One region of the Kroppenstedtia sanguinis genome, then DNA from elsewhere that is predicted to be linked to it. Evidence: predicted binding sites of a transcription regulator. Region 1 holds the regulator's gene; the other holds the start of a gene.

The links. Region 1 encodes LexA, which represses DNA repair genes until DNA is damaged. Its sites were predicted from a motif close to CGAACATATGTTCG; they were not measured.
Region 2: ruvC (crossover junction endodeoxyribonuclease RuvC) is a predicted target of LexA. The motif match lies at 2,673-2,686, and genes of this name have one in related genera.

Annotation. Positions count from the first base shown of each region.
Region 1 is NZ_JBNPXF010000006.1:30,348-35,784, forward strand. Features, by position in the region: gene JOD24_RS05200 (dicarboxylate/amino acid:cation symporter) at 1-777, shown strand, start outside; gene lexA (transcriptional repressor LexA) at 838-1,461, opposite strand; gene JOD24_RS05210 (LysM peptidoglycan-binding domain-containing protein) at 1,640-1,936, shown strand; gene JOD24_RS05215 (hypothetical protein) at 1,958-2,419, opposite strand; gene hemY (protoporphyrinogen oxidase) at 2,527-3,933, opposite strand; gene hemH (ferrochelatase) at 3,930-4,880, opposite strand; gene hemE (uroporphyrinogen decarboxylase) at 4,891-5,437, opposite strand, start outside.
Region 2 is NZ_JBNPXF010000004.1:121,251-126,687, forward strand. Features, by position in the region: gene JOD24_RS04005 (P-loop nucleotide/nucleoside kinase family protein) at 140-685, shown strand; gene JOD24_RS04010 (hypothetical protein) at 1,763-2,230, opposite strand; gene ruvC (crossover junction endodeoxyribonuclease RuvC) at 2,707-3,204, shown strand; gene ruvA (Holliday junction branch migration protein RuvA) at 3,209-3,823, shown strand; gene ruvB (Holliday junction branch migration DNA helicase RuvB) at 3,834-4,832, shown strand; gene JOD24_RS04030 (DUF2905 domain-containing protein) at 4,829-5,047, shown strand.

The DNA of each region.
Region 1 (5,437 bases):
ACGGCGGTCAGTATGTCGGGAGAGAACGGAAAAACCGTCGCTCGGGGACTGGCAGCCTTGTCTGAAGTTCTGGTCAAGTTGGTTGGGGTGATTATGTGGTTTGCCCCGGTGGGGTTGGGATCTTACTTCGCTTCTCTAGTAGGGGAATTTGGCCCCAGTCTGGTGGGTTCCTATTTAAAGGCAGTCGCGGTCTATTATCCTGTAGCTGTTCTTTATTTCTTAGTTTTTTTCAGCTTGTATGCTTGGGTGGCAGCTGGAAAAATTGGTTTCCGGAAATTTTGGTCTAACATTTTTCCCTCCGCAGTCACCTCATTGGCCACCGGTAGTAGCGTGGCATCGATCCCAATCAACTTGGAAGTGTCACGAAAAATCGGAGTTCCCCCGGATATCCGGGAGATGGTGATTCCGATGGGAGCCACCCTCCATATGGATGGCTCTTGCTTGAGCGCCATTCTGAAGATCTCATTTTTGTTCGGATTGTTCCAGATGCCTTTCCATGATATCCAGGATTATTTGACAGCGATCCTGGTAGCCATCTTTTCCGGAATGGTGATGTCGGGAGTTCCCGGTGGGGGATTCACAGGTGAACTCCTCATTGTCAGTCTGTATGGATTTCCCCCGGAAGCCCTTCCCGTCTTGGCTGTCCTGGGGACCTTAGTGGATCCGGTGGCGACGATGGTCAACAGCGCGGGAGATACTGTCGCCGGGATGCTAGTCGCGCGATTTGTGGAGGGGAAAGAGTGGATCCAGAAAAAATGGGAGAACGTTCTTGTGTGAAGTAACAAAAAAGACTCGGCCTACAGGCCGAGTCTTTTTTGTACCCTTAGATGAGTCTTTTCATTCCAGCTCCCGGAACACCCCGATCACTTTGCCGAGGATGGTCACCTCCGGTAGCCGGATCGGTTCCATGGTATCGTTCTCAGGTTGTAGTCGGATGTTGTCTTTCTCTTTGTAGAAACGCTTCACGGTTGCTTCGTTCTCGGGGGTCATAGCTACAATCATGTCTCCGTTGTTCGCCGTTTTTTGTTGACGGACTACGACATAATCCCCGTCCATCACTCCGGCGTTGATCATACTATCTCCACGAACAGACAGGATAAATGCCGAATGATCCGGACCGACCATCCGACGGGGAACGGGAAAATACTCTTCCACATTTTCCACGGCAGTGATCGGCTCCCCAGCGGTCACTTTTCCAACGAAAGGGACCATCATCGTCTGGGAGGAAAGATCGGGAATCAGATCATTTGGATCCAGTACTTCGATGGCCCGGGGTTTAGTGGGGTCCCGTCGAATCAGCCCTTTTTTTTCCAGTCGATTGAGGTGTCCGTGGACGGTGGAGCTGGAGGCTAGTCCAACCGCTTCCCCAATTTCGCGGACGGAGGGGGGGTATCCCTTTTCTCGCACTTCCTGTTTTATGTAATCTAAGATGGCCTGTTGGCGTGACGACAATTGACTCAAATGGCTCATCCCCTTTCCTTGGCTCCCGGTTTCGCTGATGAGTTATTTTCTACAAGTATACATGATGTTTGGCAAAAGAACAAACATCAGTTCGAATCGTGCCAGAACATACATTTCCATCATAAATGGACCCGGATCCACATAGCTTGTACCATCATCCTCCGGAGGGAGAGATCTCATGTTCAGGACCCGACGAATCGTTCTTGTGGTTGAAACTCTTGCCCTCGTAGTCGTCATCGGCTGTTGGTTTCAAGGGATGGGAAATGCGGAAGGGCAGACTCCATATCGCGTGATCCAAGTCCAATCCGGGGATACTTTGTGGGGGCTGGCGAGAAAACACGGGGATCCGAGACGGGATGTGCGAGAGACCATCACAGTGATTCGGGATGTGAATGGATTGAAGGAAAGCGATCTCCTACCCGGTCAGAAACTGAAGGTTCCGATGAGCGTCAAAGAAGAGGCCCCTAACGACTGAAGGGCCTCTTCTTGGGCAAGGCTAACGGTATCGGATATAGGTGATCTCTTTTTTTAAATCTCCCAATCCTTCTATAGCATGAAGGACAATAACGGGTACGATATCATCTTTGGTGGAGTCGGAGAGGGCCAGCTTCACCAGCTTGATATCATGATAGATAAAGGAAAAATCGATTCGATGGACGACGTCTTCTGAATGAATGGATTCTTCCACCCGGCGTAGATCATGACTCAGCTTATTCAATTTGCCGATCAAGCGTTGTTTCATCTCCCGACTCAGTTTGTAGTTAGAGTAGTTCTCCACGGTGATCTTGTATGTGTCCGAAATCTCGTCCAGGATCTTCATCCCTTTTTCTTCTTCAAAGCGATCGATGTAGTTTTGTGTCCGCATCTGCTGGTATCCCGAGTGGACTACCAGCGTGGCGACGATGACGAACAGATAGATCAGTCCTGTGCGTAAAATTGACCTCCACTTTTCGTTCACTGGGTCCCCTCCCGCTTCCACTGCTTTGTCCCTATGTATATGGACAGGGGGAGAAGGTTAGCACAACAATCGGATTATAAAACAAGCCCCTTTAAGGGGCTTGTCATTTAGCGATATCCGAGATAATGGAGAGTGTCCTGAATCGACTGCTTACCTTGATCGATGCAATCGGGGATCCCAATCCCACTATAAGAGGCTCCCACGGGGAAAAATCCGGGCAACTGCTGACGACAAGTCTCCTCCATACGTTTCAACCAGTCGGCATGACCCACCGTATATTGGGGCATCGCTTCCCGCCAGCGGGTGATATGAGTGAATGTCGGATCCGCTTCGATTCCTTGGATCTTTTGCAAATCCGTGCGAACCCGATCCAGGATGTATTGATCTGTTTCTTCCACAATCGAATCATTTCCAAAACGTCCAACATAACAACGGATGAGTGCTTTACCTTCTGGTGTGGTGTGGGGCCACTTTTTGTGGGTCCAGGTGCATGCGGTGATGGTGGTATCCTCCTTGCGCGGGATAACAAAGCCTGTCCCATCAACATCTTCGGGCAATGCTTCGCGGTCATATCCCAGGATCACCGTAGCCACTGAAGTGGAGGTGACCGGATGGGGATGTTCCGGAAGTTCTCCTGTCGTCGGGAGAAGATGCTTCATCACCGGAAAAGGAACGGCCATGATCACAGCATCAGCCTGGATCACCCGCCCGGAGCGAAGAACCAACAGATATCGGTCGCCTTCCTTGATGATCCGTTGCACCGGGTTTCCTGTGATCACCGTTTCTTCAGGGAGTTGGTCTTGGATTGCTTCCACCAGACTTTCCAATCCCCGTTTTAAGGTAAGAAATTGCCCCTGGGGTTTTCGGTTCTCAGTTTTGCGCCGGGACCGATTCTTCATGGTGGCTAGGATCAGACTGCGATGTTCCTGTTCCATTTGCGCGAAATTGGGAAAGGTAGCCTTCAAACTTAATTGATCGAGATCTCCGGCGTAGATCCCGGACAATAGAGGTTCGATGAGATGATCCACCAATTCATCTCCGAAGCGTCGACGAAAGAAGGCACCGACAGAGACATCCTCTTTCCCTTTTTTCTTGGGCAGTACCAAGTCCTGTGCAGCGCGAAATTTTCCGGAGACGGAAAAGAGTTCAGATCTTACAAAAGGAGTGAGCCGGGTGGGGATTCCCATAACGGCCCCCTCCGGCATCGGTAGCAACTGGCCTTGATGAAGTATAAAGGATTGGCCGGTTCGGTTACGGACCAGTTCTTCTTTCAGACCGAGATCGATGGCCAGTTGTTTGGCGGAAGATTTTCGTTCCAGAAAGGAATCCGGTCCCATCTCCATGGTAAATCCGTTGTTTCGTTCGGTTTTCACCTTCCCGCCCAGACGTTCTTCCCCCTCAATTAATGCGAGATCGATGGGGAGGGAGTGTTTTTCAGCTTCTCTTTGCAGATAAAAGGTTGCGGACAGCCCGGTGATACCACCGCCAACTACAGCAATTCGCGATCGTTTCATAAGCAACCCCTTCGAATTTCGTTCCACCTCTGAGTGACAATATCAGCCAGGCACTGGATAAACTCCGGCTTGGCATTGGGCATCGGCGGTCGATGGTAGTCTGCTCCGATTTCATCGCAGACGACTTTGCACTCATAGTCATTATCATAAAGGACTTCTAGATGTTCTGCCACAAATCCGAGGGGACAATAGATAAAAGAGGTGTATCCCTTTTCCTGGTGGAGATCCCGAGTAAGATCCTGGACATCCGGCCCTAGCCAAGGTTCTGGCGTGTTTCCTTCGCTTTGCCAACCGATAGCATAGTTGGAAATCCCGGCTCCTTCAGTGACTAGCCGGGCGGTCTCTTCCAGCTGTTGCGGGTAGGGGTCGCCGGCTTGCAATATTTTTTCGGGCAGGGAATGAGCGGAAAAAATCACAACGGTTTGGTCATGTTTTTCTTCCGGGATGCCAGCATAGGTGTCTTGAATTTGTTTTACCCAGTAGTCGATGAATAAAGGATGATCGTACCAGCTGTCCACAGTGTGGATCTTAGGGCCCTTCAGTTGATCCGCTTGCTCCTGCGCTCTGCTATTGTAAGACTTGATGCTGAAGGTGGAGTAATGGGGAGCGAGTACCAGGCTGATGGCCTCTTGGATACCGTCATCTTTCATTTTTTGCACTGTATCTTCAATAAAGGGATCGATATGTTTTAGACCCAGGTAGCTGCGGAATTCCACATCGTCATGAATCTCGTTCAGCCGTTTCTCTACAGCTGCCACTTGTTGATCGGTGATTTGGGCCAAGGGGGAGATCCCGCCGATCGCTTGATACCGATTTTTCAAATCCTCAAGGAGTTCCGGGGTGGGTTTTCTGCCGTGTCGTATGTGTGTGTAATAAGGTTCAATCTCATCTGTGTTATGGGGCGTACCATAGGCCATCATCAGGAGTCCGATTGTCGGTTTCGACATGGACGACACCTCATTTCTGTGTATATTCATGGGTGAATTGGGTTAAGCGTTGTAAGGTTTCCACGGGGACCTCAGGATAGGTTCCGTGACCGAGATTGAATATGTGTCCGGGAGTTTCCATGCCCTCATCCAGAATTTCCCGAGCTTTTTTTTCGATTAGCTCCCAAGGAGCCAACAAAAGGGAGGGATCCAGATTTCCCTGGAGAGTCTTTTCTATTCCTAGTTGCCGTGCTTGCCGGATGGATGTTCGCCAGTCCAGGCCGATCACATCCACAGGGAGTTCATTCCATTCCTGCAACAGATGCCCAGCTCCGACCCCAAAATAGATGAAGGGAACGTCGGTGGTCGCTTTCAAGCGGGAAAAAATCCGATGCATCACCGGAGCTACATAGGTGTGGTAATCAGCGATGTTCAAGGCTCCCACCCAGGAATCAAAGATTTGGACTGCGTGAGCGCCAGCGGATATTTGAGCTTCCAGGTAAGTCACAGTAAGGTCTTCCAGTTTCTCCATCAGGATTGCCCAAGTTTCAGGCTGGGAGTACATCAATCCCTTGGTT
Region 2 (5,437 bases), on a different contig from region 1:
AGTTCAGATATAACAATAAATTGTTGTTGTTCATGATAAAAGATGATGGACTTGTGAATGATATTGATTTTGATTCTTTAGAGGAACAAGAACCCGATTATATAGAAGAAAAAGGTGAAATTATTAAGGAGTGATAGCATTGTCGAATTTTGAAGAAAATGTAAAGGAAATATTGAGACAAATTACTTCAAATCCATTAATTATTATGATGTGTGGTGTAGCAGGTTCAGGGAAGACGACATTCGCACAACGATTGGAAAAAGAAGGGTTTGTACGTCTTTCAATTGATGAAGAGATTTGGAAGGTTAATGGACGTTATGGAATAGACTATCCTGTTGAGAAATATGGCGATTATCAAATCGAAGCTGAAAGAAGGCTTCGTAATCAATTGATATGTCTAATTCAGGATAAACGAAAGGTTGTTATTGATTTTAGTTTTTGGCAAAAAGCCAAACGAGATGGATACAAACAGCTAATTGAAGAAGCTGGTGGTGAGTGGAAACTTATTTATTTGAAAGTTAGTCCTGAAATTATTCGCAAACGGTTGGATGTACGGAGTAAAAGATTTGATGCAAATGCAGCTTTTCCAATTACCGAAGATACTTTAAGATCTTATCTAAACGGTTTCGAAGTGCCTTCATGTGAGGGGGAAGTACTTATAGAGTCAATCAGGGCTGTTGATTAACCAGCAAATGGGCGGTGGAAGGGAGTCGTGTGCTGCCAAAGCGACCTTTGCGCCACAGGCACTACAATTTGAAATGAGGGATGCGCCATGGGCACTACAATTTGAAATTAAGGATGCGCCATGGGCACTACAATTTGAAATTAAGGATGCGCCATGGGCACTACAATTTGAAATTAAGGATGCGCCACAGGCACTACAATCTCGATGGGCTGAAGCCCTGGAATAAAGGTAGCACCATAGGCACTACAATCCAAAGGAGCTGAAGCTCTAGATTAAAGAAGCCATCCTGCCCAGCGGAGAAGTCTTACGAGAGGGGGTTTAGGGGCATCATTCTCTTCCGTAAGGCTTTGCCCTTGCCCGATGGTCAGATTTGGAGCGGCCAGTTTTCACTTCCTTGCTGGATGGCAACGGTCGCGTGGGTGAACACGATCTCCCCACCCAAAATATGGATAACCAACACGCCTGAGAGTCAATATAAAAAGTAACCTTTTATAGGACAAGCGGGTGTATTTTAAACACAAGGAATACAAAAACCTTCAACAATGGGGTTTGTTTTTCCAGCGTTCTCTGCAATATAGGAATCTTCGATTTTTTTAGCATGTATTGCTTTATTTGTAACCATCTAGGAACACTCGCGAGTGAAAAAAACTAAGTATTTGTGTAATATCAGATATATTAGCAAAGGAAAGTTACCGCTTTTCAGGGCTGTTGATTAACCAGTAAATGGGTGGAGGGAACTAAATCGATCTTTCGCTCTTCCCATTTCCCCATCATGAAATATTGCTTGAGGGGACGGGGATGGGGGGGACGGCTACGATCTCTTTGCAAAGAGCGCAAAGGCTCTTCACCATCCCGCTATCCCGACCTTAGTTCCTGCCTAAAATACGGCTAATCAACACGCCTGACCGCTTTTATATTTTTAGTTGCATTCTTGATGAATCGATAAGGATTTTATTGGGCTTTCCGTCTGATCATTTGGTGATTGTGTTTTATAGTCTTGGTTTCCACCCTTGGTGAAAACAAACAGCCGACGTTCTCACATCGTCGGCTGTTTGTTAGAATCATGACATTGACGGCTCATGGACTTTCCACTCGTTTCCATTTCATTCCCGGATATTCCCGGACATAGCGTTGAAAGGCATCATTCCCGATATAGCCGCCTCGGCGGTTGTCGTAGTTTTGCTGAAAGTTGACCACTTTCCAGCCCCGGGCGGTCCGGCGGAGTTTGACCCGGAAGTCTCGTTTGTCCGATGGACGGTGAATCCAGATGGTTTTGGACATCATTTGCGAATCGCTGGGAGAAACAGTGATCAGGATGGGTGGGTTTTTCTGTTTGGAAGACCGGGTTTGTTCCACCCGCCAACCTAGTTCCTTCCGGTTGCGTGGATGGGCCAGCAGACGAGAGGAGTGGTTGAGGTCGCCTTCCACCCAGACTTCTTTGTAGAATCGGACCGCAGTCTTCTCCGGACCGGACAGATGATTACCGCATCCTCCTGAGGCGAAGCCGAGCAGGAGGGTGAGAAACAGGATCCCGTATTTTTTCATCCTTTTGGCACTCCCGACTGAAAGAGTTGTGATCAAGTCCCCTGTACGCAGGTCTGTTGATTACCCGGAATATGGGGCAGACCTTCGCCACCCTACTTGCCCCCAAGCGAGAATATGGCTTGTGGGGGGAGGGTGAGACGGCTAGGATCTTGCAAAGAGCGCAAAGGATCTCCGCCGCCCTACCATCTCGACTCTGGTTACCCACAAAAATATGGCCAATCAACAGCCTAGCCCTGTACGAATGAGGGTGGAAAATCGCAGAAGGGCAGAGAGGGAGGATTGAATTTGCCTCCGCATGTCTCGCCTGGGTGCTCTGCGCTTTGGGGCAAGAGTTCAGAGAGGGTCGCTACTTCAACCTTAGTCATGTGCTGGAAAAAGGAAAATCATACAAGCCTCCCATCCTCGCGACTGCAAAAAGTATGGTATAATCATCTGCTGATGGCAAACGTGGGTTCGACCCCCTGGGAGGTGCAGGTGTGCGCATTATAGGGATTGATCCGGGGATCGCCATTGTAGGTTATGGTGTGATCGATCAGCGGGGAAATCGATTGAAAGCCGTCGACTACGGTAGTATCGAGACCGAGGCAGGATTGTCGACAGGGACCCGGCTGAAACAGATTTATGATGAAGTGACTGAACTGTATCAAAAGTACCGCCCTGATGTGGTGGCGATTGAGAAGTTGTTTTTCAATCGGAATGTGACCACGGCCTTCACTGTCGGGCAGGCGCGAGGCGTGTTAATGCTGGGGGCGGAGGAGGCGGGAGCCGTCATCACAGAGTACACTCCCTTACAGGTGAAAATGGCAGTGGTCGGTTATGGTCAAGCGCAAAAGCGACAGATTCAGGAGATGGTTCGAATGCTTTTGAATTTGCCGGGAATCCCGAAGCCTGATGATGTGGCGGATGCACTGGGAGTAGCCATCTGTGAGGCTCATTCCAATACCTTGCCCCGTCGGCTTGGGAAGGGGAGGTGAAGGGATGATCGAGTTTATCCGGGGAATCGTAGCTTATCGAACGGCGGAAACGATCGTGGTGGAAACCGGAGGGGTGGGGTATCTGCTCTTTTGTGTCCATCCTCTGGAATGGGAAGAGGGGGAAGAGGTGACGGTGTACACCCATCAAGTGATCCGGGAGGATGCCCATACACTGTACGGCTTTCGCGAACGACAGGTACGGGATCTGTTCCGCCTCCTTTTGGAAGTCTCCGGGATCGGACCCAAAGTAGCGCTGGCGGTGACAGGCGCCGGGAATCCGGGGCGCCTGGTGGAGGCAGTAGAGCAGGAAGATCTCCGTTTTCTCACCAAATTGCCGGGGGTAGGGAAGAAAACAGCCCAGCGGATCGTGTTGGATCTGAAGGATAAATTGAAAAAATCAGGCCTCAATGAAAGCTTTGTTTCCGCTGTCCGAGTCGACACCTCTAGGCAGGTGGCGCGAGCCGGATCTTTGGAGGCGATTGAAGCTCTGCAAGCCCTGGGATATAATGAAGAAGAAGCTTCTCAGGCCGTGGCGATAGCCAGGAAAGATTTTGGCGAGGAAGAACCGGGATTGGATCAATGGATTCGCCGTGCATTGCAATTTTCCATGAAGGAATAGGGGGGACGGGATGGAAGAGCGGATGATTTCTTCCCATTTTTCAACGGAAGATGAACCGATGGAATTCAGCTTGCGTCCCCGTTACCTGGATGATTACATCGGACAGACACGGGTGAAAGAGAACCTGAAGGTGTACATAGAAGCGGCCAAGATGCGTAGGGATCCTCTGGACCATGTGTTGTTGTACGGACCACCGGGTTTGGGAAAAACCACCCTTTCTCATATCATCGCCAATGAAATGGGGGTCCAGGTCCGGACCACTTCCGGGCCGGCCATCGAACGTCCCGGGGATCTGGCAGCGATCCTGACCAATCTGCAGGAGAGCGATCTCTTATTTATCGATGAAATTCATCGGCTCAACCGCAGTGTAGAGGAAGTTCTCTATCCGGCGATGGAAGACTTTGCCTTGGATATCGTGATCGGAAAAGGGCCTAGCGCCCGCTCGGTTCGTTTGGATCTTCCTCCCTTCACTCTGGTGGGAGCCACCACCCGAGCCGGTTCTCTTTCCTCCCCGTTGCGGGATCGGTTTGGCGTGGTCAGTCGGTTGGAATACTATACCCAGGAGGAGCTGACCCTGATTGTGATGCGGGCGGCGGATCTTTTGGGGGTTTCGATTCGGGAAGCGGGGGCAGAGGAGATCGCCTGCCGTTCCCGGGGCACGCCGCGGGTGTCCAATCGTCTGCTGAAGCGGGTGCGGGATTTTGTTCAAGTTCAGGGTGACGGGGTGATCACTAAGGAAGCGGCTCAGGATGCATTGGATCGGATTCAGGTGGACAGACTGGGATTGGATGAAGTGGATCATAAGTTGTTGAAAACGATCCTGACCCATTTTCGGGGAGGGCCTGTCGGGCTGGAGACGATTGCAGCCACGATCGGGGAGGAGGCTCATACGGTGGAGGATGTGTATGAGCCGTATTTGATGCAGATCGGATTTTTGCAGCGTACTCCTCGTGGACGGATGCTCACTCCCCGCTGTTATCAACACTTTGGGGTGGAGTTGCCGTCATGAATCCGATTCCGAAAATGCTGATTTTCTTTGGCATCCTTTTGGTATCCTTTGGTCTGTTGTGGCATTTTGGTGGCCGCTTTTTCAACTTGGGACGTCTCCCGGGGGATATCGTGATTGAAAAAGAGAACTTCAAATTTTACTTTCCTGTGGTGACCAGCATCCTGATCAGTGTGGTACTTTCCCTGTTGCTTTATTTGTTTCGCCTGTTCCGATAGGGAGCAGGCATTTTTTCTTTACTCTGAAAAATTTCCGGGGTTCCTCCTGGCCCAGTCACAGAAGAGGGGTGAATCAGCCAAAGGAATGGGGCGAAAGGGAGTATCCTTTACTTATTTGTTACGATCTTATTATGATAGATGAATGATGGGGCAGGGAGGATGAGGGTGTGACAGAACTATGCCAGCACTTATTCACCATGATTCTAAAAGTGTTGTGAAAAAGTCGTCACAGGGAGAGTTGGGCAGGGCTGTTTATTAACCATAAAATGGATGCGAAAACGAAACGACCCTTTCGCTCGCTCTTTCCATTGCCCTCCATCGTAAAATATCGCTTGAGGGGACGGGGAGGGTGGGACGGCTACGATCTCTTGCAAAGAACGCATAGCGAGA